DNA from 3 places in the Mangrovimonas futianensis genome. Region 1 is predicted to be linked to each of the others. Evidence: riboswitches for the same ligand, from Rfam matches in the RefSeq annotation. Region 1 holds a riboswitch; each other region holds the start of a gene.
The links. Region 1 has a riboswitch for S-adenosylmethionine ahead of LOK78_RS02005 (hypothetical protein). Riboswitches for the same ligand answer to the same signal wherever they lie in the genome.
Positions count from the first base shown of each region.

Region 2: linked by a shared signal. The riboswitch ahead of LOK78_RS13050 (homocysteine S-methyltransferase family protein) and the one ahead of LOK78_RS02005 (hypothetical protein) in region 1 are both predicted to bind S-adenosylmethionine.
Region 3: linked by a shared signal. The riboswitch ahead of thrA (bifunctional aspartate kinase/homoserine dehydrogenase I) and the one ahead of LOK78_RS02005 (hypothetical protein) in region 1 are both predicted to bind S-adenosylmethionine.

Region 1 covers NZ_JAJJNF010000001.1:451,244-461,717, forward strand. The annotation lists gene LOK78_RS01990 (class I SAM-dependent DNA methyltransferase) at 1-1,513, opposite strand, end outside; gene LOK78_RS01995 (helix-turn-helix domain-containing protein) at 1,993-2,262, shown strand; gene LOK78_RS02000 (hypothetical protein) at 2,265-3,161, shown strand; SAM-I-IV-variant riboswitch at 3,226-3,317, shown strand; gene LOK78_RS02005 (hypothetical protein) at 3,750-4,301, shown strand; gene LOK78_RS02010 (hypothetical protein) at 4,651-5,925, opposite strand; gene LOK78_RS02015 (McrC family protein) at 6,040-7,392, opposite strand; gene LOK78_RS02020 (McrB family protein) at 7,376-9,565, opposite strand; gene LOK78_RS02025 (M23 family metallopeptidase) at 9,940-10,474, shown strand, end outside.
Region 2 covers NZ_JAJJNF010000007.1:173,295-183,768, reverse strand. The annotation lists gene LOK78_RS13080 (ferredoxin-like domain-containing protein) at 1-1,108, shown strand, start outside; gene cobA (uroporphyrinogen-III C-methyltransferase) at 1,095-1,880, shown strand; gene LOK78_RS13070 (precorrin-2 dehydrogenase/sirohydrochlorin ferrochelatase family protein) at 1,894-2,469, shown strand; gene LOK78_RS13065 (NAD(P)/FAD-dependent oxidoreductase) at 2,483-3,532, shown strand; gene epsC (serine O-acetyltransferase EpsC) at 3,657-4,394, shown strand; gene cysM (cysteine synthase CysM) at 4,384-5,274, shown strand; SAM riboswitch class I at 5,330-5,436, shown strand; gene LOK78_RS13050 (homocysteine S-methyltransferase family protein) at 5,484-6,485, shown strand; gene metH (methionine synthase) at 6,515-9,181, shown strand; gene metF (methylenetetrahydrofolate reductase [NAD(P)H]) at 9,370-10,323, shown strand; gene LOK78_RS13035 (acyloxyacyl hydrolase) at 10,357-10,474, shown strand, end outside.
Region 3 covers NZ_JAJJNF010000007.1:185,826-196,299, reverse strand. The annotation lists gene leuB (3-isopropylmalate dehydrogenase) at 1-496, opposite strand, end outside; gene leuD (3-isopropylmalate dehydratase small subunit) at 632-1,216, opposite strand; gene leuC (3-isopropylmalate dehydratase large subunit) at 1,217-2,623, opposite strand; gene LOK78_RS13110 (2-isopropylmalate synthase) at 2,625-3,800, opposite strand; gene LOK78_RS13105 (hypothetical protein) at 3,947-5,497, shown strand; SAM riboswitch class I at 5,588-5,702, shown strand; gene thrA (bifunctional aspartate kinase/homoserine dehydrogenase I) at 5,789-9,184, shown strand; gene LOK78_RS13095 (trans-sulfuration enzyme family protein) at 9,191-10,360, shown strand; gene LOK78_RS13090 (RrF2 family transcriptional regulator) at 10,388-10,474, shown strand, end outside.

The sequences.
Region 1 (10,474 bases):
TCTCCGTCTCATAATCAAAATCCTCATCCAGCTGGTCTGCTACACCCACATAACGTCCTGGAGTTAAGCTGTAATCATTGGTTTCTATTTCAGCTCGAGATACTACTTTACACAGTCCTGCTACATCTACATACTCCCCATTAGGAAAATGGTTGGTGAGCCACTCTAAGGCTTTGGTTTTGCCTTCTTGGGTGTACTTGTCAACCAACTCCTTAAACAAGCTATTATCGCCTCTATACAAGTTTACAATGGCGTGTATGCTTTCCAGATTTTCCTCTGTAAAATCATGTATCCTGGAGGATACTTTTCTATAGATATTTCGTAAGTCCAGCATTAAAGTCTGGTCTTTTCTGTTTTCATCCTGTTCTTTAGCTCGGTCAAAAAACCAAAGAGTACAAGGCAATGATACCGTATAGAAAAACTTGTTGCCTATAGATACCATTACATCAACAGCTCCAGTTTCCAACAGCTGCTTACGTATTAGCTTCTCACTATGTCCCGCATCAGAAGCAGAGGATGCCATTACAAAACCTGCTCGTCCAGTCTCATTTAAATAGCTGTAGAAGTATTGTATCCATAAATAGTTGGCATTGTCATTATTGGGCAATCCAAATGGTAATCGTGGGTCGTTCTTAACGCTGTCTTTACTTTTATCCACTCCATCCACATTGAACGGAGGATTAGCCATGACAAAGTCGCATTTGCCTACCAGTTCGTGTTTGTCCTCATAAAAGGAGTTTCCTTGTACAATATCACCATCTAGCCCATGCACTGCCATGTTCATCTTTGCCAGTTTGGTGTTGGTATCCGTTTTTTCCTGTCCGTAGAATGTTACCTTACTAGCAGCTTCAAATCCTTCCTCTTCAACAAAATGGGCAGTCTGTACAAACATACCTGCACTACCTACAGCTGGGTCTAGCACAGTGCCATGGTTAGGCTCTATAATATTAACTATGGTCTTTACCAATGATGGAGGCGTGAAGAACTCGCCACCTTCCTGGGCACCACTCTGGGCGAACTTGTTTAGGAAATATTCGTATATCTGCCCAAAAGCATCTCCTGACATATCATCAAGAGCTTCGTCATTAAATATGCGTATAAGGCGTTGTAATAAGTCTTTTTCAAATAGGTTATAGGTTTTAGGTAACACCCCTATTAAATCCTCATACTCGCTTTCAATGTTACGCATTGCCTCATTGATATACTCACCTAAGTCTTCGCTATCAGGAAGGTCTTTTATAGTATCCCATCTGGCATCCTCGGGAAGGAAAATGGCTTTGGCGTTTAGGAAGTCATTTTTGGTAATAGGTCTCACCCCTCTGGTAGGATGAACGGGTAAGGTTTTTTCTATCTCGTCTTTTGCCTTGATGAATCGGCTATGGGCATGTCTTAAAAAAATAAGTCCCAATACTGGGAAGGAATATTCGGTAGCTGTAAGCTTACTGTTGGCTCTTAAATCGTCTGCCGCTTTCCATAATCGGTCTTCAAGAGCTTTAAGTTGTTCTGCACTCATTAATTTAGGTTAGTCTTTTTTTATCGTTACGGGCTAATTTACAAAATTGAGAAGGAAAAAAACTATGGTTTTCCTCATGAATTATCGGTTAAAATGAAGCTGTTAATTTTCTACTTTTTAAGACCCGAAACCCCAAACTAGAAGAAAATGACCAAAAATTAAGCTTTTGTGATGTCTTTTTTAGGGTGAAAATCATCCTGTTTTTTACTCAAATGTTAAAAGGATTAGCTAATTCACCTTAAACATAAATAAGCTAATGTAAAGTAGTTATTAAAGAGCTGTTTTTCAGCTAGTTACGCACTTTAATAATTTCAAAATTAGATAATTTAAACCACTGATAATCAATATGTTAAAATTCTTCCATTTGCAAAAATAAACTTCAATATTGCAACTAGAAATCACAGACGTCTTTAGAATTTCAGCAATAACATTTAGGAAAAATTCCAATAACAATTTAAACCTCTTAAACCAATATAACAATGGAAAGAATATTATTTGAAGGCTCTTCTCCAGAAGAGTTCATAGCGAAGCTTTGCCTCAAATTTAATGAGATTATAAGCAACATAGTAGACAACCGTATTCAAGAACCCGAAAAGCTTCTAACAAGGGAAGAAACCGCCAAATTTCTAAAGGTGTCCCTACCTACTCTTAACAACTGGACTAAGGCAGGCGTACTAACCCCTAGATATTTAGGCAGAAGGGTATATTACAAAAAATCTGAAATCATTAACAACTTAAAAAACGATTAGTCATGATAGACAATATAAAGTTCAAAATATCTACCATAGACAAATTGAGGTTTGAGGAAAGTATCGAAAAAAATGAACTCATAAGTTTACGGTCAACTTTTGACAGACAAACAGGAGAAGCAAATGACTACCCAAAGGTTGGCCGACTCCAAAATATGGAAATTAGGATTACCAAAAAGGCCGCGATTGTAAAAGGAAGTATTCATAAGTACTACAATTTAATGAAGGGTTTAGGGAATCAAAACTACAATGACTTTAGTTTTAAACAGTTCAAGCTTGCAATAGATGACCTTTGCGAAAAGTTACAACTAGACAAAAAGGAAACTAAAATCACCAACTTGGAATTCGGGTTTAATATTACAGTAAGTAAAAACCCAAAGCTTTTATTAGATGAGCATATACTCATGTTTGACCTAAAAGACCACAACCGAAAACATAACTATAAAGGAAATGGGAGTTATAAAGAATTCGAAAGAACCGATTATAAAATTAAAATCTATGACAAGGGAAAACAATATTCAATTTTAGATAGAAATCTATTACGAGTTGAACTGAAAATAATAGCCTCAAGATACTTAAATAGATTAGGGATTATTAATCTAAATCAGTTAGGGAATTACGCTTTTAAAAGCTTGTTTGAAGCGTTTTTAACCCACTTAAATAAGTTAACGATTGTAGATTCACTTAAGGCTCCAGAGGATATTAGGATTGACCAAAGGATTTTGTTCGATTATTGCATTAACCCAAACCATTGGAGCCGCATTGGAACCCAAGAGAAGAAAGAAACCCTTAGGGAATTAAAAAAACTTATAAAGAAGTATCATCTAAATAAAACTCATTGTGTTTTAAGAGATGATATAATAACCAAATATCTTTTTTTAATGGATATAAAATCCTAACAATATACTGGTTTGTATTATAATGTCAACTATAAGACATATTACAACAAAGTAATTTAAAATCGTATTGCATCAGGAACGCTAGTAGCGTACCAACCGAGTTTAAGCAAACCACGGTGGTTTAGAATGCGGACTTTGTCAAAAAAAATGCCAATTATCCTTTTAGAATTCCTGATGCTCTTTACTTAGAGCTAATTCCAATAAACCCTTTCATATTAAAACCTAACCATATAACCTTATAATTTGGGTTGACCAGCGAATAATATCACGCCAACGTAACATGTATTGCAAATTCACAACAATTACAACATATAAACTCTCAATTAATACATTTACTAAGAATTTAGATTCTGTTTTTATAAAAAATGTTATAAATATTTGCAAACGAAGGATATATAATTAAACATTCCCCTAATAAGTTCTTTTTTCTATCATCCTCCTTGTTCAATTATTGCGGTTATACATCTTAAGTTAGCTTTAGTGCTTTTCATAGGACACGTTGTTGGCAGATCGTTTTTTACTTTTATCATATCCGTTATAAGTTTATTAAGTACATTAGAATGAAATTTAGAAATAGTATGAAATCTTATGAATGATGACATTCCAATATTAACAGTTTCTACTACTGAAAAAAATCCAAGTGGTTGGGGATTTCAAGCTAAGAAAAAGAAAGTATATGTGCTTGAAGATATTTACACTCCTTTAAATCCATTTAACAAATATTTTAAAAAAGAAAAAACAATACAATGGGTGTTAGAAAATGACCCATTAGAATTGCAAAATTTTTTATACCGAAATTCCGCTAACGCAACAGCAAATGATGCAATGAAAAAGTTAATTTATCCCTGGCATAAAGAACGACGAGAATTTGAGGATGATGAAGTTGCATTTATTTTATGGAAAGGAAATCATTTTCCAAAAAACGACATAATAATTAAATGGGATGATTTGGCTAAAGTCGAAATTAATTTAAATCAACGAAAAACTACCTTATGGCAACATATTAATATTTACGGTAATTCTAATAGGCTAATTTCTTTACATAAATTAAATCAAGCTCATTTATCAAAAAAGCTCTTAATGTTGATTGAGTGCGAAACAGTTGATGATAGAATCAATTTACTCAGAAGTTTTAAGTAAAATCAAGAACCATTGATTGATTCTGTAACCTTAAATTTTCAGCCCGTTCCAAAATGTTTGCCAACGGTTCGTGTAAGGATAGTTACGTGATTAAGCAACTAGCTTAACAAAAATGGAACGAACCAGAGGAAAATCCGCGAGGATTTTCAGAAGTGGGCGAGAACAAGCAATTACGAATAGCCATTGTTAGCAAACATTTTTCTTAACTTTATCCATCAACCTTTCTGTTATAATATCGGATATAGTTTCATAGTCCATTGAATTTTCAATTTTCAATTCTGTTTTCTTTTCTTTCTTTATTAGAGTTTCTTTCGCAGTTAACTCTTTCTTTAATTTCGTAAGCATTGTTTTAATTGTTAAAATAGTTAGCCATAAAATGTTTGTTCAAACTTTCTTCAAAGTAATGTTTTCTTTTTTTCCAAATAAAGCCGTCTCCCTTACTTATGATGGCAACATCAATTGGTCCACCTACACTTTCTTCAGTTGAGGAAATTCTTCTTTTTAAGTACGTTAAATAAATCAAACTTTCCGCCATTTCAGCCAAGTCTTCTTTAGAGAGTATCGCAACTGTGTCAAGAGTTGGCGAAACTTGTTTTTCTCTTTTTAACTGATTTAATTGTTTTTCAAATTCGGTTGTAAGAATTGACAAGTCGAAACCATTAATTTTTTGAGCTAATTCGTCATTCTCCCCATTTAATATACCTACGATTATATTTGTGTAGTCCGCGAGCAGTTTTTTGAATACAGTAATGTAAGTGTAGTCAATTTCTGGGTCAATACCTTTTATAAACATATTTATAACATCAGTTTGTGCATAAGGCATTATTGCTCCGTTATTGTTATCGGAAATTTCACAGCTGTCAAAATCGTAATATCGTAATCGGTTATCAAGGGCTTCTGCGATTTGAATTGAGACCATTGAAGGATAAATTTCCTTTTCTCCATAACCACCAAAAACAATACCTGTTGTAATTCCGATAAAGTTTGTTGTTTTTAAATGGTTATAATATAATTCTACAATTGCATTAAAAATATCATCATTGATTTCAATTCCGTCAAATATTGTATCGGTTACTTCTTTAATGCCTTCCTCTGCATACTCTTTAAAGTTCTCTAAGGAATAATCAGCAAAATCATTTAGAATGTTCGTAGCTCCATTATATGAATCGATATTATTTTGTAAATCCTCTAAAATGATTTCTTGGAATTCTACTGATAGTTCTTCCTCAGTTTTATCATCAGATAACTTTTCTATCATTCTGCCTTTTAGAATATCTAATTGCCAATAGAGAAATTGTTTTAAGTTTAATAATTGATGTTCGGGTGTAGTATAAAAATCTTTGCCTTTTAAGAATTTTAAAAAATCATCCTTGTATTCTACAACTGTATCAAAACTTTTGTCTTTAAGTTCCTTTCTATAAAGTTTGATGATAATTTCCCAAGGTGTCGACATAAAAGTAGAGGAACTATATATCATAATGCCTATTGGATGATGTTTTGATAATGTAAATAGCTTGTTAGCTGTATTGTAGATTTTTTTCTGATTACCTCCTGTTACTGTAACTGCACTATCAGCAGCCATTGTGACTCCGTGTTTATTTAATATACCGATTACTGCTGTCATAGTGTTTTTTAATGTTTGCTAACGGCCTGCGAGATGAAACGTTGCGCATTTCGGAGCACAAACCTATCAGCTCGCTAACCTGTTGATTAAATGTTATATTGTTCAAATTTAGCACTATCCGCGCAATGTTTTATGACCGCTTGTTGTCGCTAGTGCCTTATCTTCCTGTCGTTCAATTATATCAATCATTAATTTTTCGTTTTCTTTCATTCTTGTACAAAAGTCTGAAAAGTTTTCAGGTTGCTGAGGTATAGAAAGCGTCCAAATATTTACTTCTCCACCGTATCCATTCAATTGTCCAATATTTGTTTCCTCTGCTCTAAATTCATCATTGTCGGAAGGACAAATAAATCCGCCTATTTGAGCCATTTTAACATACATGTATGAAATTATTTGGTTCATATCATTTCGGTCTATATTTTCAGCTTTTTTCCCAGCCAACCGTTTGTATTTTGCATCAAGTATGAAATTCTCTTTCCAAAAGTCTGGGAATCTTTTACCTATCAAGTTTGTGAATAGATAAATTGCTCCTTTTGAACTTTTATTTTGTGGATGGTTAAATCCGCACTTATTTAAAAATGTATTAAGATACTCTTCCCATAACCATGCTCCATCAAAGAGTAAACCATATACTTTATCTTTTTCCTTACCATATTTCAAACCCTCATATCTCAAAATTTGCATACAAATCTTTTTTAATGCTTTATATTCAAAAAAATATGGATGTGAAAAAGGTTTTAGGTTTTTATTAATGATAGAAATTCTCTGCCCATATTCATAACTAGGTGTAACTTGAAAAATTTGGTTTACACAACTTTGTGTTTCTGAATCAAGATTTAAAACACCTTGCGCATGTTCATGCTGTTGAATAAATTCAATCGTATGTCTTATAAGTTGTGTGATTTTATTGTCAAAACTGTGTTCACGAACTCGATAAGCAATATTTCCAATAAAAGGAATATTCTGTCTTAAATGTCTATTAATGTCAATTGTTCCTCTGACATTTGAATCATTATAATTTTGTTTGTGATACTCTTTATATAAACCTTGTCTTAACGCCTTTTTCAAATAGAATGGAAACATATATAACAGAAAATCAAATATTGATTCATTGTTTATCCCATGTTTCAAATCAAAAAGGTTAATCGAAAATACCTTTTGAAGCATATAATGCAAAAAGTAGTCATTATTGTTTTTTGAAAATCTGGAATGAATTGTAATTTCACTGTTATTTATTCCAACAAAACCCATAATATTTCCAGTTGTCAGAATAGACCCATGCAGTGAAAAAATGTACTCTTCACTTATCTTGTCGCTTGTTTGGTTTAAATCGTTTGGAAATACTAGCAGATTTGGATTATCCTCCAAAATTAAATCGCTAATTTTTTTATTTGCAATTAAATTAAGGTCAGGCAAAAAATCTTTTTCAATTTCCTTTCCGCAATTATTATCAGTCGTTCTCAACATTACTTTGGGATTCTATGATAACTTCGTAAGCAGTTTTTAATTCATTTAGACGTAAATCACTGTCAGGAAACCCTCTTAAATATTCAAACAATACACCTTCTAAATGATTTTCCCAAAGCTGGTCAAAATTTCCATTATAATTTTTAAGTTTTAAAAAGTAAGCTGGGCCAATATGAAAAGCAGAACCCAATCCCTGAATTGCCTCAATTTTTGAATTTAAAGACTTCATTCTATTCGAAGCTTCGTCTTTCCAATCGTCAATTGCACCATCCCACATTGAAACTCTATCAATTGCTTTTATTTCTTTCCAAGCAAATCGTCTGCGCATTGCAAAATCGAATGATTCGACACTGCGGTCAATGTCATTCATCGTACCAATGATGTAAACATTTTCTGGAATATAAAATCCTTCTTTAAAAACATCACCATCATCTTGAAGGTTTGTATATTGAGTTTTTACTCGTCCTTTTTCACCTCTATAACCTGCATCTATTGAGAAAAACAGTTCGCCAAACACTTTTGAAATTTCAGCTCGATTAATCTCATCAATTATGAACACGAAGATATTGTTTTCTGTCCCTTCTAATATTGCTCCTTGTTGATAATCCTTTAACTGAAAGTTTTCTTTCATGTATTCAACAACCTCCTCCATATCTCTTTGAAAAGCTCCAGACGGTCTTGCTTTTTTATTTTGATATGCATCATAAACATTCTGTTTAGTAATAGTGAAATTATATTGCGAGGGAGTATTTAAAGACGAATATTTCAGAGAATCCTTTGTTGAAAGGCTATATTCCCAAGAACCTATTTTTGTTAACTGACTATTTGCTAGATTATTTTTTACTAAAACAAGTAAATTATCCCATGATTCCTCAAAATTATCAACTTCATTTGTCGTGTTTGCTTTTAATGCTTTACGACAAAACTCTTTGAAGGCTCCATCTTTTCTACCAAAGCCTATATTCCCGTTTTCATCAGGCGATGTCGGTCTTAATCCTTCAACAAAATCGGTATAATCATAAGATGGATGAAATTGAACAAATTCAGTTTCTGCATTTAATGCTTTTGCAATTTCTTTTGCTAGATACGTTTTACCTGTTCCTGGTGCTCCTGTAAGAATTAAATTCTTATTGTTCAAAAGCAAGTCAATATATTTTTGCATAGAAGCTTCGTTTTTTTGAATTAATAATCTCTCATTTTCAAAGTATTCTTTTAAATACCATGCAAATACAGAACTGTGCCAAGAGTCTTTAAAGTCAACATTTGAATTACAATATTCAATAAAATTAAAGTTGTCAGTTAACCATTCTTCTTGGATTTTTGGGTAGTCATGAAATCGATTCTTTAGTTTGGCAATCACCTCTCTTAAGTATCTGTAATTTACTACTGTTGTTACAATGTTTGGAAGAAATGCGGCAACAACTCTATTTGTTCCAGAAGGTCGATTACCAGTAGTTTGTTTTCCCAAAAAACTGACTATTTCCTTATATTGAGTTTTACTTATTTGATTTTTTTCTGCAATATCCTTTATTACAGGTTGTATTTCAGACCAGTTGTTTTTAATTTTCTCAAATTCTTCCCAAGTAAAGTTACCTTGTTGTAAATCTGATATACCATTTTTAGTTGTGTCTTTAACTAATTTTTGAAATACAGAATTTGTCCAATTATTATTAATAGCTTGTTCTTTATATTCTTGTACTGACTTTTTGTATGATGGAAACCAATCAAAAAATACCCAGTGTCTATTTTCAATTGCTGTATCATATATTTTTTGCAACAAGTGTTTTACTTTTATATTCAATTCGTCCATTGCCTGCACTAATTCAGGTCGTATTGTCCATTCAAAGTATCCTCCTACATGTTTCCCTTTCATTGGGATTATCCAATACGTAGGTTTTCCATCCGTACCAATTATGTCAAATCGGTTTAATTTTTTCTGAACTGCTTTTGCAAAATTTGTTATTATTCCGTTAAATGATTGAGGGGAAACATTGTATTTGTCTCCAAGTGCTTTGCATGTTGATTTGTGATTAGGTTCTGAATGAAATTTAATCAGGGTGTCAATATACTTTCCAAAGTTTTCATCCTGAAGAATTCCTTTCCAGTCTTCGACAGTCAAATCAATGTCACACAAATATTCTTGGTCTTGTACTGTTACCTTTTTTATTTCCATTTCGATTTTTCAATTTTGCACTACCGCTCTTTTGCATTAGCGACAATTTGTTGCATGTGCCTAAATATAATCCTTTATCACAATTACCCTCGGGATATTAGGAGTTTTTTGGGCTCATAAAGGGTTCTTATTAACGATGTAAAAAAACACCTAAGCGTCTCCTACAGTGATACATTAGGAACGCTAGTAGCGTACCAACCGAGTTTAAGCAAACCACGGTAGTTTAGAATGCGGACTTTGTCAAAAAAATGCTGTAAATATTTCTAACCCAAGAGTACCCAATTAAAACCCTCACCCCCTTAATTCATTTTTCCATCACCCCCCCCTTACAAATGAACAATCATTTTATGTATATTCAGCATGTTAAAAATAGAATGATGAATTTATTCTTTTCGAGAAAACTGTTAGGAAAGCCAAATAAACTCCTCCTCTTATTGTCTTACCTTATAGTATTAGGTTGTAATAATAAAAAAAAGGATAGCGCTTACCACAATATTGATTCTTTAAGAGGCAGTCAAACCAATCTTAAATATACAAATGGATTTGACTTTCCTGTAGGAAAACCAGATGCAAAAGGTTATTACAATGCTCAAAAATTTACTAAAAATAATCACCTTGGGGATGATTGGAATGGTAATAAATATGGAAACACTGATTTGGGAGACCCTATTTACTCAATAGCAAATGGATATGTGGTTTTTTCTGAAAACATTGGTGGTGGCTGGGGCAATGTTATAAGAATTGTTCATTTTATTGATGATGACAAACAGGTTGAATCTGTTTATGCTCATTGTCAGGAAAGATTAGTAAAGGTTGGTGATTATTGCGACAAAGGGAAATTAATAGGAACCATAGGTAATAATGACGGAGCATATTATGCCCATCTTCATTTGGAAATTAGAAACCGTG
Region 2 (10,474 bases), on a different contig from region 1:
GAAGCTGGGTGATTTTTCTACTGAAAAAGCCAGAAAATTAGCTGCGCTTATCAAAACGTATGCAGCTAATGAAATGAGGTTTACTTTAAGACAAAATATTTTGTTACGCCATGTGAAGGAGGAATTATTGCCCTTCTTTTTTCAGGAATTATCAAAATTGGAATTTACAGATTTGGGGTTCAATTCCACTCTAGATATCACCGCCTGTCCTGGTACCGATACCTGTAATTTGGGAATAGCGAGTAGTACCGGTTTAGCCCTTGAGTTGGAACGGGTGTTGCAAACAGAATATCCGCAATTTGTGAGTAATCAAGACATCACAATCAAAATTAGTGGATGTATGAATGCCTGTGGGCAACATAATATGGCTCACATAGGTTTTCAGGGCATGTCCATCAGAACTAAAGACCGAAGGGTTGCTCCAGCAGTTCAAGTATTGCTGGGAGGAGGCGTTTTAGGAAATGGGGAAGGACGTTTCGCAGATAAGGTTATCAAGTTGCCATCTAAAAGAGGTCCTGAGGCGTTAAGACAAATATTAGATGATTTTGAAGCAAACAGCCAGTTTGATGAAGACTTTTTAGGTTACTATGACAGACAGGGACAGAAGTATTTTTATGATTTTTTGGTGCCCTTATCTGATGCTGAAAATTTAACCGATTCAGATTTTATTGATTGGGGGAATACTACGCAATATATTCAAGCCGTCGGTGTTGGGGAATGTGCTGGTGTGGTGATTGATTTAGTGCAAACATTGATGTTGGAAGCCAAGGAAAAATTGGATTTGGCAAAAGATTCTTTTGAAGATCAAAAGTGGTCTGATGCTATCTATCATACGTACACGTCGTTTGTCAATGGTGCTAAAGCTTTATTGATTTCAGAAAATATCAAAACCAATACCCAAGCCAATATCATCCAATTGTTTGATGAAACATTTGTAGCCAATAATGCATTGGAACTTTCTAAGGAAAGTTTTGCCGATTTGGTTTATCAAATTAAGAGACAAGAGCCTACAAAGGAATTTGCAGAATCTTACGCAGATGATGCCATTAGTTTTTTTAAAACCATAGAAACCTTTAGACAAAACCAGTTGAATTATGAAGCGAGTTAATGTAGTACCTAAGCTAACAGTTGTTGGTGCAGGACCTGGAGATGAAGAATTGATAACCTTGAAAGGTATTAAGGCCATAGAATCTGCAAATGTGATTTTGTATGATGCCTTAATCAATAAGCAGTTGCTAAAATATGCTTCTCAAAATGCCGAACTTATTTATGTTGGGAAGCGAAAAGGTTGCTACAGTTATCAGCAAGAACAAATTAACGAATTGATTGTGCAAAGGGCTTTTCAAAAAGGCCATGTGGTTCGTTTGAAAGGTGGTGACCCTTTTATTTTTGGCAGGGGATCAGAAGAGATTGATTATGTTCAAAAGTTTGGGGTTGAATCTTATGTAGTTCCCGGTATTACCTCGGCTTTGGCTGTTCCTGCCTATCAGGGTATCCCATTGACCAAGCGTGGTAGCTCCGAAAGTTTTTGGGTGATTACAGGAACCACCAAGTCACACGAAATGTCTAATGATATCTTACTAGCTGCTCAATCTACAGCTACAGTAGTAATCTTGATGGGCATGGGAAAATTAACCCAGATTATGGAGGTGTTTTCATCTTTTGGGAAACAGGATGTTCCTGTGGCTATTATCCAAAATGGCACCACCCCAGATGAAAAGTTTGGAGTGGGAACTGTGAAAACTATTGAAGATGTGGTTAGAGAAAAATCATTGTCAAACCCTGCTATTATTGTAGTTGGTGAAGTAGTGAGTCAAAGATCGAAGTTAAATTCTTTGGCAAACCAAATTCACTTAAACGCCAATCAAAATGTAGCATAATAAGCGAGGATTTATGAAAGAGAGAAATAATTTATATCCTGTATTTTTAAAAATGCATGTGCTCCACACATTGATTGTTGGTGGCGGGAATGTCGCTTTGGAAAAATTAACCTTTTTATTAAAATCAAGCCCGAATGCCAAGGTAACTATGGTGGCTATTCAGTTTAAAAAGGAAGTGAAGGAATTGGCTGATAAATTTGATGTTCAGTTGATACACATGGCTTATGATGCGGCTTTTTTAACCGATGTGGATATGGTGATTGCCGCAACAGATAAATTCTTGGTCAACAAACAAATTCATGAGGATGCCAAGGCAATAAATTTATTGGTTAATGTGGCAGACACTCCAGAATTATGTGATTTTTATTTGGGAGGTATCGTGACCAAAGGCCATGTGAAAATAGCCATTTCAACCAATGGGAAATCTCCCACTACCGCCAAAAGATTACGTCAGTTTTTTGAGGAAGTACTTCCCGAAAATATTGATGACCTGGTGCAGAACTTAAACAGGTACCGACAAACTCTAAAAGGCGACTTTGCCTATAAAGTTAGTGCCTTGAACGAATTCACTAAAAGATTAATAGAATAAACAAAACCTTGTTATGATTAAAACTGACATCCTGATTATTGGAGCAGGACCTACGGGACTATTTACCGTTTTTGAAGCTGGATTGTTGAAATTGAAATGTCATTTAATAGATGCATTGCCTCAACCAGGTGGGCAGTGTTCTGAGATTTATCCTAAAAAACCTATTTACGATATTCCCGGTTTCCCTGAAATATTGGCTGGAGACTTGACCAAAAATTTATTGGAACAAGGAAAGCAGTTTGAACCCGGATTCACTTTAGGTGAACGTGCTGAAACTATTGAGAAATTGGAAGATGGGTCTTTTATTGTGACCACTAATAAGGGGACTAAGCACCACGCCCCAATTGTTGCCATTGCAGGAGGGCTGGGTAGTTTTGAACCTAGAAAGCCATTGCTAGATAATTTAGCCTTTTATGAAGAAAAAGGGGTTGATTATTTTATTAAGAATCCAGAAATATATAGAGGTAGGAAAGTCGTCATTTCGGGCGGTGGTGATTCTGCTTTAGATTGGAGTATTTTCCTTGCCGATATTGCTGAAGAGGTAACCCTAGTTCATAGAAGAAATGAATTTAGAGGGGCTTTGGATTCTGTCGAAAAGGTGAAGGAACTAAAATTATTAGGAAAAATAAATTTAATAACTCCTGGAGAAGTAACGGCTATTCATGGTGCTGAACATGTTGAAGGATTGACCATTTCTAAAGAAGGGGAGGAGCATGTCTTGGAAGCAGATCATTTCATCCCACTATTCGGACTTTCACCAAAGTTAGGTCCTATTGCTAATTGGGGTCTGGAGATTGAAAAAAATGCGATTAAGGTGGATACGTTGGATTATCAAACAAACATTCCTGGCGTATTTGCCATCGGAGATGTCAATACCTATGAAGGAAAGTTAAAATTGATTCTATGTGGATTCCATGAGGCCACTTTAATGTGTCAGTCGGCTTATAAAATTATCAATCCAGGAAAAAAATATGTTCTAAAATATACAACAGTAAGTGGCGTGGATGGTTTTGACGGAAGTAGAAAGGAAGCCCCAAAAGCAGTGGTTCAAGCCATTGATTAAGTTTTTTTAGTTGGTTTGGCTCCCTGTTGATTTAGTTCAAAAGGGAGCTTTTTTTATGGAAGTATTAAGAAGATTTATGAATCGTGTATAGTAAATTTATACATTCAACCGATAAAAGCCATCCATGCAAATAAATTTAAGAATCAAGGAAAATGTAAAAACCTTTACTAGGGAGTTATTTTACGCTTTATTTGATGAGGAGGAGTCATTTCAAAGGGAGCTAGGAAACCTGAAAGAACAATTTTTTGTTATTGCTTCTGAATTCCAACATGAAAATCTAGAATCAGTCTGGGAGCAATTTTTAGGAAAATTGCCGCAAATCAAATGTGCCATTCACTTGGATGCTTTGGCAACTGAAAAAAATGATCCTGCTTGTGTAGGGCTTCAAGAAATATATTTGGCCTATCCAGGGTTTCATGCCATTGCTGTTCATAGGGTGAGTCATGAAATCTTACATTTGGGTTTGCCCATTGTTGCTAGAATGATGAGTGAGTACATCCACGGGAAAACGGGTATTGACATCCATCCGGGAGCTACCATTGGAGAATCCTTTTTTATTGACCACGGAACGGGTATCGTTATTGGCGAAACGGCCATTATTAAAAGCCAAGTGAAAATTTACCAAGGTGTTACATTAGGAGGTTTATCGGTTAAAAAGGATTTAGCGCAAATAAAAAGGCATCCTACCATTGAAGACAATGTAACCATTTATGCCAATGCCACTATCTTGGGTGGTGATATCGTTATTGGAGCCAATAGCACCATTGGAGCGAATGTATGGATTACACAATCAGTACCTCCAAATTCCTTGGTGACTTATCAATCTGAAATAAAAATTAGTACAAAAAGTCATGATAAATAGTCAATCAATTACCGATTTAATTGGAAATACACCCATGGTGGAGGTTCAAAACATCCTCCAGAAGGAAGGTGTCCGATTGTTTTTGAAATTAGAAGGGAAGAATCCAGGCGGTAGTGTCAAGGACCGCGCTGCTTTCAACATGATTTCTGAAGCATTAAAAAGAGGAGACATTAAACCTGGTGATACGCTTATAGAGGCCACCAGTGGAAATACGGGAATTGCATTGGCATTTATTGCTAAGTTGTTAAGCGTGAATATGGTTTTAATTATGCCAGAAAACTCTACCGAAGAACGGATTAAAACAATGAGAGCTTATGGAGCGGAACTTATTTTAACTCCTGCAGATGAGGGAATCGAAGGGTCTCGTGACTTGGCGGAGAAACTTCATGAAGAAAAGGGCTATTTCATGTTAAATCAATTTGCTAATGACGATAACTGGAAAGCACATTACAAAACCACAGGTCCAGAAATTTGGAAAGACACTCATGGGGAAGTCACCCATTTTGTTTCTGCGATGGGAACGACTGGGACGATCATGGGGGTGTCAACCTATTTAAAGGAACAAAATCCGTTCATACAAATTGTAGGAGCACAACCCAAGGACGGAGCAAAAATTCCAGGGATTAGAAAATGGCCAGAGGCTTATTTGCCCAAAATATTTAAAAGGGAAAAGGTCGATCAAGTCATAGAGGTCAGTGAGGATGATGCAAAGGAAACAGCTAAAAAGTTAGCTAAAGAAGAAGGCGTATTTGCTGGTATGAGTAGTGGAGGGGCGGTTGCCTCTGCCTTAAAAGTAGCAGAACGTATTGATTCAGGGGTGATTGTGGCTATTATTTGTGATATTGGAGATAGGTATTTGTCTTCTGATTTGTTTGAATAAAAATTGGTTATCCCATTTTTATTGCGTTATTTTGCCACAGTTCTAAAATGTAATGATGTTATCACGAAAGGCAGAGGGACTAGACCCGTTGAAGCCTTAGCAACCCTTTATTCTTAAAGAAGGTGCTAAATTCTACTCTGATTTTTTAGAGACAGATAACCCCGAGTAAATTCCACTCCTTTCTTGATGACATTTAAATATATATTAAAATGTCAAAACTCAAACAAGCGTTACAAAATCGAATTTTGGTTTTAGATGGTGCCATGGGAACCATGCTGCAACGCTATAAATTTACTGAGGAAGATTTTCGTGGAGAACGATTTAAAGAGTTTCCATTTCCTTTAAAAGGAAATAACGATTTACTGTCCTTGACCCAACCCAAAGCAATTGCCGAAGTACACGCTAAGTATTTTGAAGCGGGAGCTGATATTGTTGAAACCAATACGTTTTCAAGTACAACGGTGGGGATGGCCGATTATCATATGGAAGATTTGGTTTATGATCTGAATTATGAATCAGCTAGGATTGCAAAGGAAGTGGCCGATAAGTTTACAACAGAAAATCCAGACAAGCCTCGTTTTGTTGCTGGAAGTATTGGGCCAACAAACAGGACGGCTAGTTTATCTCCTGATGTAAATAGACCAGAATTCAGAGCCATCACTTTTGAAGAACTTCGTATAGCTTATAAGGAACAGGTGGAGTCTTTAATTGATGGGGGTGTCGATATCCTTTTAGTAGAAACTATTTTTGATACCTTAAATGCTAAAGCAGCACTTTTTGCTATAGAAGAAGTAAAAGAAGAACGCCAGATTGACATTCCAGTGATGGTATCAGGAACTATTACAGATGCTTCAGGAAGAACCCTCTCTGGGCAAACAGTTGAAGCTTTTTTAACCTCCATTTCCCATGTGCCTTTATTAAGTGTCGGATTCAATTGTGCCTTGGGAGCCGATCAATTAAAACCGTATCTTCAAAGATTGTCTCATGCCACAGATTTTATGGTTTCAGCGCATCCTAACGCCGGATTACCAAATGCATTTGGGGAATATGACCAGTCAGCCAAGGAAATGCAAGCTTTGATAGAATCATATTTGAAAGATGGATTAATAAACATAATTGGTGGTTGTTGCGGAACAACACCAGAACATATAAAGGCTATTGTTGAGGTTGCTGCCAAATATGAACCAAGAAGCATTGGGGCAGCTGTTTAATGAAAGGGAATATTATGTCTGAAAATAAAATGAAATATTTAAAACTTTCGGGGTTGGAGCCACTCATTGTGACCCCTGAAAGTAATTTTATTAATGTAGGAGAGCGAACCAATGTTACGGGATCCCGAAAATTTCTTCGATTAATCAAGGAAGAAAATTATACCGGAGCTTTGGATGTTGCTAGAGATCAAGTGGAGGGTGGCGCTCAGATTATTGATGTAAACATGGATGAAGGTATGTTGGATGGCAAACAGGCTATGGTGACCTTCCTAAATCTAATTGCATCAGAACCAGATATTGCAAGAGTGCCAGTGATGATTGATAGTTCCAAATGGGAAATTATCGAGGCAGGATTACAAGTAGTTCAAGGAAAATCGGTAGTAAATTCCATTAGTCTTAAAGAAGGTGAGGAAACCTTTATCCATCATGCTAAGTTGATCAAGCGCTATGGCGCTGCTGTTATTGTAATGGCATTTGATGAAGAAGGTCAGGCAGATACCTATCAACGCCGAATTGATATTTGCAAAAGGTCCTATGACATATTGGTGAATCAGGTGAATTTTCCGCCAGAGGATATCATCTTCGATCCCAATATTTTTCCCGTTGCAACAGGAATGGATGAGCACCGGTTGAATGCTTTGGATTTTTTCAATGCCACCAAATGGATTAGAGAAAACCTTCCATATGCAAATGTTTCTGGAGGAGTTAGTAATGTGTCTTTTTCCTTTAGAGGGAATAATGTTGTTCGTGAAGCTATCAATGCCGCTTTTTTATACCATGCCATTCAACATGGGATGAATTTGGGTATTGTTAACCCAACCATGTTGGAGGTTTATGATGAAATTCCAAAGGACCTTTTAGAGCATGTTGAGGATGTACTGTTTGATAGACGGGATGATGCGACAGAGCGTTTATTGGATTTTGCCGAGACAGTAAAGGATCAAAAAAAGGAGGGTGAGGTTAAAACCCAAGAGTGGAGAAATGACCCGTTGCAAGATCGAATAACCCATGCATTGGTAAAAGGAATAGATGCCTTTATTGTGGAAGATGTGGAAGAAGCGCGACAATCAGTGGAACGTCCTATTGAAGTCATTGAAGGTCATTTGATGGCAGGGATGAATGTGGTTGGTGATTTGTTCGGTAGTGGGAAAATGTTCTTGCCACAGGTTGTTAAGTCGGCAAGAGTGATGAAAAAGGCGGTTGCTTATCTACAACCTTTTATTGAGGCTGAAAAAAGTGATGCCCAAAGATCAAATGGAAAAATCCTTATGGCCACTGTAAAAGGGGATGTCCATGATATTGGGAAGAACATCGTTAGTGTGGTTTTGGGATGTAACAATTATGAAATAGTGGATTTAGGGGTTATGGTGCCCCCAGAAAAAATTATTGAAATTGCTAAAAAGGAGAATGTGGATGTCATCGGTTTAAGTGGGTTGATTACTCCGTCCTTAGACGAGATGGTTTATGTGTCTCAGGAAATGGAAAAGCAAAATTTCAATATTCCTTTGATGATAGGAGGAGCCACCACCTCTAGAGCACATTCCGCAGTGAAGATAGCGCCGAATTACTCGAATACAGTCGTGCATGTCAATGATGCGTCCCGAGCAGTAACCGTGGTTGGGAATCTCTTGCAAAAGGACAGCCGTGTTTATAAAGATCAAATTAGGGAAGAGTATGAGAAATTCCGTGAGCAATTTTTAAAGCGAGGAAAACAAAAGGAATACATTTCAATTGAAGCCGCAAGAGAAAATAAATTTCAAATAGATTGGAGTTCCTCAGAACTTGTAAAACCTAATCAAATTGGAGTTCAAGTTTTAGAGTCGTTTGATATCACTTTGTTGGAGGATTACATTGATTGGAGCCCATTTTTTAGAAGTTGGGATTTACATGGAAAGTATCCTGATATATTAACCGATGGTGTGGTTGGTAAACAAGCCGCAGAGCTTTTTTCTGATGCCAAAATTTTACTTCAAAAAGTGTTTGATGAAAAGCTATTAAAAGCTAAAGCAGTCTTCGGATTATTTTCTGCAAATAGCATCAATGATGATGACATTGAGTTGTATGATGAGCAAGGAAATGTGTTGGAAACATTCTTGACTTTACGTCAACAACTTAAGAAACGGGAAGGGGTTCCTAATTTTGCTTTGGCAGATTTTGTAGCTCCAAAAGCTGAAGGAAAATCAGATTATATGGGTGCCTTTTGTGTCACGGCAGGATTTGGCACTGAGGAATTGGCCAAAGAATTTGAGAAAGCTCACGATGATTATAATGCTATTATGATCAAAGCTTTGGCAGATAGACTTGCAGAAGCCTTTGCCGAATATTTGCATCAAGAGGTAAGAACTAAATTTTGGGGTTATGCTTCTGAAGAAACCTTATCCAACGAAGAATTGATTTCCGAAGCCTACAAAGGGATTCGTCCAGCACCTGGTTATCCAGCATGTCCAGACCATTTGGAGAAACATACCATTTGGAAACTGTTACGTGTTGAAGAAAACATAGGTGTAAAACTTACTGAAAGCTTAGCCATGTGGCCTGCAGCCAGTGTAAGTGGATATTATTTTGGAAATCCAGAAGCCAAGTATTTTGGTTTGGGGAAAATTACAACAGGTCAGTTAAAGGATTATGCCAAAAGAAGACAGATAAATGAGGATGAGGCCAGAAAATGGCTTAATCCAAACTTGGCAGAAACTTAACCATTAAATAGAATTAAATTAAAATAGAAATCCAAATTATAAGCTAAGTTCGTATAGTCAAAAAAGGGAAAAATCATGAGTAAATTCAGATTAGAAATACGCTTTGCTGTTCAGTTAGTTTTAATGACTGCAGTTTCCTTGTTGATGGCTTACCTAACGACTTAGATTGGGTTTGGCTATGACGCATTATGAAGGTAACCGAACATATTAAACAAGCTAAAGGCAAAACCTTATTTTCTTTCGAAATCATTCCGCCTACCAAGGGTAGCAACATTCAGGAACTATATAACAACATTGACCCATTAATGGAGTTCAAGCCTCCTTTTATTGATGTCACTACATCCCGGGAACAATATGTTTATATAGAAAAAGATGGGTTACTAGACCGCAAAATAACGAGAATGCGTCCAGGAACTGTTGGGATTTGTGCTTCGCTTCAACATAAATATGATGTGGATACCGTACCGCATGTTTTGTGCGGTGGTTTCACTAAAGAAGAAACCGAATATTTGCTGGTAGATTGTCACTATCTGGGAATTGAAAATGTTATGGCACTTCGAGGTGATGCTATGAGTCACCAAAAATATTTCGAACCCACTAAGGGCGGTCATACCTATGCTAATGATTTGGTAGAACAAATCCAAAATCTAAATAAAGGACATTACCTTCATGATGTTATTGAAGCGAGTGATAAGGCAGATTTTTGTATCGGAGTGGCAGGTTATCCAGAAAAACATATTGAAGCTCCTTCGTTACAATCAGATTTAAAACGGCTAAAACAAAAGGTGGAAGCCGGAGCTGATTATGTGGTTACACAGATGTTTTTTGATAATAAAAAATACTTTGAATTTGTTGAGGCGGCCAAACTTGCAGGAATTGATGTGCCTATTATTCCGGGGATAAAACCTATTGCCGTAAAGCGTCATTTGCAGGTGCTTCCACAGGTTTTTAAAATTGATTTGCCTCAAGAACTTATAGATGCTGTAGAGAACTGTAGGGATAATAAAGACGTCAGGCAGGTTGGTATTGAATGGTGCATCAATCAATCCAAAGAATTGTTGGAAGCTGGTGTGCCCGTGCTGCATTATTATTCCATGGGAAAAAGTGACAACATTAAAGCTATTGCATCAGAATTGTTTTAAATATTCTGCTATTTTTGCCGCATAATCCTCTTTATGAAATATTTTTTCACGGTGATTTTGTGTTTGGTTTCTATGGCTTTTTATGCTCAGGAGCAACAGTACACCAATAACTTTGAATTGAATTACTTTAAGGGGAATATCGCACTTCACA
Region 3 (10,474 bases), on a different contig from region 1:
TTTCTTCTTTGGAATATTCACATAAGTCAGAAGCCCAAGTGCCTTCCTCATTTTGCTTTTTCTCCCCAAAGTAAATACCTCCTGTCAGTTCCCTATAGATGCTGATGTCGGTTCCTTGAATGTTCTCTTTTTTCAAGGGAGACTTATCCAAAAGCATATCATAGGCTTTTACCGGACGAATATTGGCGTATAAACCCAATTCTTTTCTTAGTTTCAATAACCCTTGTTCTGGGCGAACTTTAGCATTGGGATCATTATCATATTTAGGGTCTCCAATAGATCCAAATAAAACGGCATCACTTGTTTTGCATAAATCAAGGGTGCTGTCCGGTAGTGGATTTCCAGTTTCATCTATGGCAATAGCTCCAACTGGAGCCGATGAGAAAAGGAAGGTGTGATCAAATTCTACAGCTATAGCTTTCAATACTTTGATGGCTTGATCGGTCACTTCGGGACCAATGCCATCTCCTGATAAAACAGCAATATTCAGTTTCATGAGTGTTTTTTGTTCGTTGTTGTTTTGGACGTTTCCCTTCGGGTCGCGTTTTTCGTTATATCTTTTGTTTCATGTTCTCGCTTTGCTCGACATCAACAAAAGGATGCCACTGCAACCGCTAACGCAAAAAGCCACCTAAAGGGCGGCCTCAAATTGTTCTATTTCTTTCTTTTTGCTCAGTAAATAATCAATGTCATCATAACCATTGATCATACAGGTCTTTTTGTATGGGTCAATATCAAAAGATTCCTTCAAATCTGTATGCGCCACAAATATGGTCTGGTTTTCTAAATTTACAGTGATCTGAGTGTCAGGTTTTGCTTGGATTAAATCTAAAACCTGCTTTAAAAATGGTGGTGATACCTGTACGGGTAGCAAACCATTGTTTAAGGCATTTCCTTTAAAAATGTCTGCAAAAAAACTGGAAACAATCACTTTAAAGCCGTATCCAACCAAGGCCCAAGCAGCATGTTCCCTGCTAGATCCACAACCAAAATTGTCCCCTGCAACTAAAATACTTCCAGAAAACTTAGGGTCGTTGAGTACAAAATCTTTGTTAGGGTTTCCTTCTTTATCAAAACGCCAATCCCGAAAGGCATTATCGCCAAATCCTTGTTTGTCCGTGGCTTTTAGAAAGCGGGCAGGGATGATTTGATCGGTATCAATATTTTCGATATCTAATGGGATGGCTGTACTATGTAATGTGGTGAATTTTTCCATTTAAATCAATTCTTCTTCATAACTGTGTTCCAATAATTTGGTAACATCTACAATTTTACCTGCTACAGCGGTCGCCGCCGCTACTAAGGGACTTGCTAAAATGGTTCTTGCGCCTTGTCCCTGTCTTCCTTCAAAATTTCTATTCGAAGTTGATACACAGTATTCTCCCTGCGGTATTTTATCATCATTCATGGCAAGACAGGCAGAACATCCAGGTTGTCGCAATTCAAATCCAGCGGCTTCAAAAATGTCTTTCAGTCCTTCAGCTTCAATTTGGGATTCTACTTGCTTACTTCCTGGTACCAACCAGGCTGTTACATTATCAGCTTTTTGTTTTCCTTTTATAAACTGGGCTGCAACTCTAAAATCTTCAATTCTGGAATTGGTACAACTGCCTATAAATACATAATTGATAGGTTTGTTCAGCATATATTCACCTTTTTTGAAATCCATGTATTGCAAGGATTTTTCAAAAGAGGCATCGTTTAATTCTGGTATACGGGCATTGATTTTAATTCCCATTCCAGGATTGGTTCCATAGGTAACCATAGGTTCTATATCAGCTGCATCAAAGGTGTATTCTTTGTCAAAAACGGCATCCTCATCTGACGGTAGGGTTTTCCAATAGGCTACTTTTTTATCAAATTCATCACCTTTTGGAGCAAATTCCCTTCCTTTTACATAATCAAAAGTGGTTTGGTCTGGTGCAATCATACCGCCTCGAGCACCCATTTCAATACTCATGTTACAGACGGTCATTCTTCCTTCCATGCTCATGTCTTCAAAAACATCGCCTGCATATTCACAGAAGTATCCAGTTCCTGCATTGGTTCCTATTTTGGAAATAATATACAGAATGACATCCTTAGGAAGAACGCCATTTTTTAGTTTCCCATTAACGCTCACTCTCAAACTTTTCGGTTTAGTCAAAAGCAAACATTGGCTTGCAAAAACTTGAGCTACCTGGCTTGTTCCAATTCCAAAGGCAATACTTCCAAAGGCACCATGTGTGGAAGTGTGACTATCTCCACAAACCATGGTCATTCCAGGTTGGGTAATCCCAAGTTCAGGTGCCATCACATGAACAATTCCATTATATGGATGGCCAAGACCGTATAAAGTGATACCGTTTTTCTCACAATTTTCAGCCAGTTGTTTTAACTGGTTTCTTGACAGTTCATCCCTAACTGGTAAATGTTGATTTACTGTTGGGGTATTATGGTCTGCAGTAGCAACAATTTGATCTGGTCTAAAAATGGGAATGTTTCGTTCCTCAAGTTCCTTAAAGGCTTGCGGACTAGTAACTTCGTGAATTAAATGTTTGTCTATATATAATACCTGAGGTCCGTTATCAATGGAGTCGACAACGTGAGCATCCCATACTTTATCGAATAAGGTCTTTCCCATACTAGGCTGAAATTATTTGTCTATAAATGGCACTGCTCTCAATTATTTGATGGATGTCATCATCACAAACTTCTTTTTTCTTATCGGCATAATTTAAGAATGAAGCATAAATTTCATCCAATTGAAGCTTGGTAAGTTCATAACCTATGTTCTTGGCACGGTAAGCCAAAGCAGCTCTTCCGCTTCTAGCTGTCAGGACTATGGCTGATTCTGTTACACCTACATCCCTAGGGTCAATAATCTCATAAGTTTCACGATTTTTAATGACGCCATCTTGATGGATTCCCGAGCTATGAGCAAAGGCATTGCTACCTACAATAGCTTTATTGGGTTGCGTGTAAACACCCATTTGTTCCTGAACCAGTTGGCTGATTCCGTATAATTCTTTAGTGCGTATTCCAGTGTCTAAATTAAGATAAGGATGTTGTTTCAATATCATGACTACTTCTTCCAAAGCTGTGTTTCCAGCTCTTTCACCCACACCATTAATGGTACATTCAATTTGACGTGCCCCATTAATAACTCCTTCAATGGAATTGGCTGTGGCCAATCCAAGATCGTTATGGCAATGACAAGATAAAATGGCTTTTTCTATGCCCTTGACATTCTCTCTTAAATATTTGATTTTGGCTCCGTATTCACTTGGTAAGCAATATCCTGTAGTATCTGGGATATTTAAAACGGTGGCTCCTGCTTCAATAGCTTTTTCACATACCCGTGCTAAAAACTCATTATCTGTTCTACCGGCATCTTCAGCATAAAATTCGACGTCTTCTACAAAGGATTTGGCATAGGCCACTGCTTTGAATGCGCGTTCAATAACAGCTTCTCGAGTGGAGTTAAACTTGAATTTAATATGCGAATCAGAAGTGCCAATACCTGTATGGATTCTTGGTTTGGCAGCAGATTTCAAAGCTTCAGCTGCTACCTTAATATCGTTTTCAACTGCTCGTGTGAGTCCACAAACGGTGGCATTTTTTACAATTTTTCCAATGGCTTGTACCGCATCAAAATCTCCCGGACTTGAAACAGGAAACCCTGCCTCAATCACATCTACACCCAAAAAGTCCAAACGTTCAGCAATAATAAGTTTTTGTTCTTTGTTTAATTTGCATCCCGGAACTTGTTCTCCATCTCTTAATGTGGTGTCAAAAATTTGTACTTTCTCTTTAGACATTTAAAAAATAAATTTTTGTATTGTTATACGAATTTATAATTTGGATTAAGAAATGGTTATGAAAGGGCAGGAGTCGTTACGATGTTCAAATGAAAAAAAATATAATAAACAGCTTAAAATCAATAATTTAAAATCTTAATTATTTGATGGTTAAAGATCAAAAAGATAATTTGTTTTCACTGGTTAAGTCGATGACAAAATCAGAAAAAAGACAGTTCAAATTGTATGTTGGTCGGCTTGGAGTAAATGAAGATTCCAAATTTTTGAATTTGTTCAATATTTTGGATAAGCTATCCGTGTATGATGAAGATGCTATTTTGAAAAATGGCGATATCAAGAAGCAGCAATTGGCCAATGTGAAATCGCACCTCTATAAGCAGATTTTGATCAGTCTTAGGTTGAATCCTTCTCATCAAAATGTACGTTCTCAATTGCGAGAACAACTGGATTTTGCCTCGATTCTTTATCATAAAGGACTATATAAGCAAGCTTTAAAGATTTTGGATAAATCAAAAGAAATAGCGATTCAAAATGAGGAAAAGAATTTGGCATTTGAGGTGGTAGAGCTGGAAAAGGTTATAGAGGCTCAATATATTACAAGGAGTATAAGCGGGCGGGCGGATGAGCTAACTATTCAGGCTAAAAAGTTAAGTCAAGCGAATGTGATTACGAGTAAGTTATCCAATTTGTCACTTCAGCTCTATGGTTTGTTCCTCAAATTTGGATATGCCAAAAATGAAAAGGACGCCCAAGAAATTCATGACTATTTTAATGCGCGTTTGCCTAAATATGATTTGGAAGACTTAGGGTTTAGGGAAAAATTATGGCTTTACAGGTCGTATTTTTGGTACAGTTTCCTGTTACAGGATTTCTTAAACTGCTTTAAATATGCCTTAAAATGGGTGAAGTTATATGACCAAAATCCGAGTATGGTCAATTTGAATCCAGTGTTTTTTGCTAAGGGGCAAAACTATTTGTTGGAGTCCCTATTTTATATCAACAACAAAGAAAAATTCAAATATCATCTGGATAAATTTGAAGCGTTAGTTACCAATAAAAGTTTTACCATCGATGAAAATGTAGATGCTTTAACTTTTTTATATCTCAATATACATCGCGTAAACTATTATTTTTTTGATGGGAGTTTTAAAGATGGCTTACATCTAATCCCCAAAATTGAAGCCGAATTGGTCAAATACACGGACCGGATTGATGAACATCACCGAATGATTTTCAACTACAAATTTGCTAGTATGCATTTTGGTGCTGAAAATTACAAGGAATGTATTCGGTACTTGAATAAAATTATTACCACCAAATCCATAGCGATGAGAGAAGATTTGCAATGTTTTGCTAGGGTTTTGAATGTGGTTGCACATTATGAGGGCGGGTATGATTACCACATCGAGGCTTTATTGCGGGATACTTATAAATTTCTCATCAAGATTGATGATATGTATGAAGTGCAAAAAGAGATGATCAAGTTTATTAGAGGTTTGCAGGATATTTATCCCCAAGATATTAAAAAGGCCTTTATTGAGCTACACAAAAGACTGAAGGTGTATGAAAATCATCCTTATGAACGTCGTGCCTTTTTGTATTTGGATATTATTTCCTGGTTGGAAAGTAATATTCAAAATCGACCGGTTTCTGAAATTATTAGAGAGAAATACTACGAGCATTTTGGAACATCCTAAGTTAAATAATTTAGAAAAAGCCGAATTTATTTGGATATTAAATTTTTCTGATTGAATATTTGCAGCATCAAAGTTCAATAACTTAATGTTTCGTTATCAAGAAAGGTGGAGGGAATAGACCCTGTGAAACCTTAGCAACCCTTTGACCTCAAAGAAGGTGCTAAATTCTACTCAAATGCTTGGGCATTTGTATGGCAGATAACTAGGTGGATTACTTCCCTATTTATACTTTTCTTTTTAACATATTAATAATTTGTGCAATCGCATTTGCATGTTTTTTTGTGAAAAGAAATGAAAGATTTACAGTATATTAATCTAGAACAAGTTGTTTTGGAAAGTGGTAAAAAGACAGATATTAAATTGTCTTTCCAAACGTTTGGACCACCACTTAATCAGGCACCCATTGTTCTGGTAAACCATGCACTCACCGGTAACAGTAATGTGGCAGGAGATTCAGGTTGGTGGCGTGATTTAATTGGTGACGGTAAGGTTATAGACACCAAAGTTTACACCATTTTGGCCTTTAACATTCCTGGGAATGGCTATGACGGATTTGTCATAGAAAACTATAAGGATTTTGTAGCTCGAGATATTGCCAAAATATTTTTATTGGGACTCGAAGAGTTACAAGTAAAGAATCTTTATGCCTTGATAGGAGGGTCCCTAGGGGGTGGAATTGCATGGGAAATGGCCTTTTTGTCTCCTAAATTGGCGCAACATTTAATACCTGTCGCTACCGATTGGAAATCGACAGATTGGCTCATTGCCAATTGTCAAATTCAAGAACAGTTTTTGGTTAATTCAAACAATCCTGTTCATGATGCCCGTATGCATGCGATGTTGTGTTACCGAACGCCACAGTCTTTCAAAGAACGATTTCAAAGAAGTATTAATGATGAATTAGAAATATTCAACGTAGAAAGTTGGTTGCTGCACCATGGTGAAAAACTTCAGGAGCGCTTTCAGTTATCGGCTTACAAGTTGATGAACCAATTGCTGAAAACTATCGATGTCACTAAGGGGCGAGGTGATAATGTTCAAGTTCTTGAAACCATTAAATCAACCATTTCCATCGTAGGTGTAGATTCTGATTTGTTTTTTACGGCTGAGGAAAATAGAGAAACTCAAAGACAATTGGCGCAAACGCATCCCAATGTAACTTATAGTGAAATACACTCGTCTCATGGTCATGATGCCTTTTTGATAGAATTCAATCAATTGGAAAAAATCATTGAACCTATTTTCAATTCCGAATCCAAAAATAAGCGATTGAAGGTGTTGAAGTTTGGCGGTAAATCCTTGTCAAATGGCGAAGGTTTAAATCGTGTTCTTTCTATTATTGAAAGTAAAGTGTCTGATGGTGACAGAATAGCGGTGGTGGCTTCAGCCAGAGGAAAAGCGACTGATCAATTGGAAGCCTTGTTAGAAAAGGCAGCTAAAAAAGGGGACTTTGAAGCAGATTTTGAAAGTTTTAAACTCTATCAGTTAGAGCCTTTACCAGGTATTGATTTATCTCAGCAATTCCAAGAGCTGCACAATATTTTGGAAGGAGTCAAATTGCTGGGTGATTATAGTGATAGAATTAAAGCACATGTTTTGGCCTTTGGTGAATTATTATCTGTAAATCTTTTAGCCGAAACACTAAGGTCTAATGGTTTCAATGCACTAGCGGTCGACTCCAGAAAATTGCTTTTAACAGATTCAGATTATTTAAACGCCCAACCCAAGGAGAAAGCTTCCAAAGAGCATGTAGTCTCATTTTTTAAATCATTACCTGTAAATACGCTGCCTATAGTGACTGGGTTTATTGGTTCAGATGCTGAAGGAGAAACGACACTATTAGGTAGAAATGGAAGTAATTATTCAGCTTCTTTGTTAGCGAATTATTTGGATGCCGAAGAATTACAAAACTTTACCCATGTCAATGGAATCTATACGGCTAATCCTGATTTGGTGGAAGATGCCCAAAAAATAAGAGAGCTTTCCTTTAATGAGGCTAATGAATTAGCCAATTTTGGAGCGAGTGTACTACATGCCAAAACGATTATCCCTTTGGTAGAAAAGAATATCAGCCTTCGTATTTTGAATACGTTTAATCCAGAAGATGAAGGAACCTTAATTTCTGCTAAACCGAATAGTAAAAATGTCACATCCCTATCAGTTTTAGAAGATGTAGCACTGGTAAATTTGGAAGGAAGAGGCCTTTTGGGTAAAGTAGGAGTGGATGCCAGAATTTTTAAAGCGCTCAGTAACTATGGAATTAGTGTGAGTATTGTTTCCCAAGGGTCTTCAGAAAGAGGCATAGGGTTGGTTATCCAATCAAGTAAAGCGGCTCAGGCCGTAATAGCTTTGGAACAGGAGTTTGAAAGAGATTTTTATTCCCAAGATGTGAATAGAATAGGAGTCGTAGATGATGTGGCTGTTATTTCAATCATTGGGATTGAACTTAGTTCGTTCCATAAACCGTTTAATGCCTTGATTAAAAACCAAATTACACCTTTGCTTTTTAACAATACGGTGACGGGTAAAAATGTGAGCTTGGTCGTTCAGAAAAAAGAGCTTCACAAGGCCTTAAATGTGATCCATGGTGAGATATTTGGAGTTTCCAAAAAAGTGAACATTGCCATATTTGGGCATGGTTTGGTAGGGGGAACCTTAATAGACCAAATATTAAAAACCAAAACAGACATTGAAAATAGAAAGGGAATCAATCTGAATATTTTTGCCATCGGAAACTCCAAGAAAGTAGGCTTAAGCAAATATGGACTCACAGAAAATTGGAAAGAATCCGTACACCAAGGACTTGAAAATTATTCGGTTGAAGATGTAGTTGCTTATGCAAAAACCAATCATCTGGAAAATTTGATTGCTGTAGATAATACGGCTAACCCACAATTTCATGAAAATTATATCCCCTTGGTAGAGGCAGGGTTTGATTTGGTATCCTCAAACAAAATAGCCAATACCATTTCTCATGACTTTTATGCCGAATTGCGAAATCAATTAAAGCAACATAATAAACAGTATCTTTATGAGACTACTGTAGGAGCTGGTTTACCATTGATTGATACCATTAAATTGCTACATGAATCAGGAGAAAACATAACTAGGATAAGAGGGGTCTTCTCGGGAACATTGAGTTATTTGTTTAATCGCTTTTCAATTGAAGATGTTTCTTTTAGTGCCATTGTCAAAGATGCGGTACAAAACGGATTTACAGAACCAGATCCTCGTGAGGATTTTTCAGGAAATGACGTGGCTAGAAAATTGTTGATTTTGGCCAGAGAACTGGACCTGGAAAATGAATTTGAAGATGTATCGGTTCAAAATTTGGTGCCTGAAGCCTACAGAAGCATATCAGTCAGTGAGTTTTTAGATCGTCTAGAGGAATTGGATGATGTATTTCAAAAGATCAAGGACAATCAAAAAACCAATTATGTATTAAGATATGTAGGTGATTTGTCTGGTGACTTGCAGTTGGATAAAGGAAATTTGGAAGTGAAGTTGGTATCTGTTCCAGCAGATAGTGCATTGGGTCAGGTTAAGGGCGCAGATGCCATAATAGAAATATTTACAGAATCTTATGGGGAACAACCCATTGTAATCCAGGGAGCTGGCGCTGGAGCCAAGGTGACCGCTAGAGGAGTCTTTGGAGATATCTTAAGATTGTCAAAACATATAAATTAAAAGAAAATGAGCAGTAAAAATCATTTTGAGACAGATGCGATAAGAACGCAAATGGAGCGTTCTCAATATTTAGAGCATTCAACTCCTATTCATATAACAAGTAGTTTCTTGTTTGAAGATGCCGAAGATATGCGCGCGTCCTTTGCTGAAGAAAAAGAGAGAAACATATACAGTCGTTTTACAAATCCAAACAATTCTGAATTTGTGGATAAGATCTGTAAAATGGAAGGCGCTGAAGCGGGATATGCCTTTGCTACAGGTATGGGTGCTGTATTTTCAACCTTTGCGGCCTTGTTGAATGCAGGTGATCATGTGGTATCCTGTAGAAGTGTCTTTGGATCAACCCATACTTTGTTTACCAAGTTTTTACCAAAGTGGCATATTGAAACAAGCTATTTTAAAGTCAATGAGGTTGAGAAAATAGAAAGTTTGATTCAGCCCAACACCAAAATTCTATATGCAGAGACACCAACAAATCCGGCAGTAGATATTTTGGATTTGGAACTATTGGCATCCATTGCTAAAAAACATCAATTGTTATTGATCATTGATAATTGTTTTGCAACCCCTTACTTGCAAAATCCTATTGCATTTGGAGCCGATTTGGTATTGCATTCTGCAACCAAGTTGATAGATGGTCAAGGTCGTGTATTGGGAGGTGTTGTTGTGGGTAGTAAAGATTTGATACGGGAAATATATTTGTTTGCCAGAAATACAGGACCTGCTTTATCACCATTCAATGCTTGGGTGTTGTCAAAAAGTTTGGAGACTTTGGCCGTTAGGGTGGATAGGCATTGTGATAACGCCATAAAGGTGGCTGAGTTTTTGGAAGGTAATGAGCACGTTGAGTTCGTGAAATATCCTTTTCTGAAATCACATCCGCAATATGAAATAGCCAAAAAGCAAATGAAGAAAGGCGGAAACATTGTCGCTTTTGAAATAAAAGGAGGTATTGAGGCAGGAAGAAATTTTTTAAATCGTTTAAAAATGTTTTCGCTTTCAGCCAATTTAGGAGATACCAGAAGCATTGCTACCCATCCGGCAAGTACCACTCATAGTAAATTAAGTGAGGCCGATAGACTTGAAGTAGGGATCAGTGATGGGTTGGTTAGGATTTCAGTTGGATTGGAGCATGTAGATGATATTATTGCAGATTTAAATCAAGCATTAGGTTGATATAAGAAATTGGTTATCTTTGAAAATATGCTTTCAAAGAAAACTAAATATGGGCTTAAGGCGTTGGCTTATTTGGCTAAACAGGGCTCCAATCATCCGGTTCAAATCAGTGTG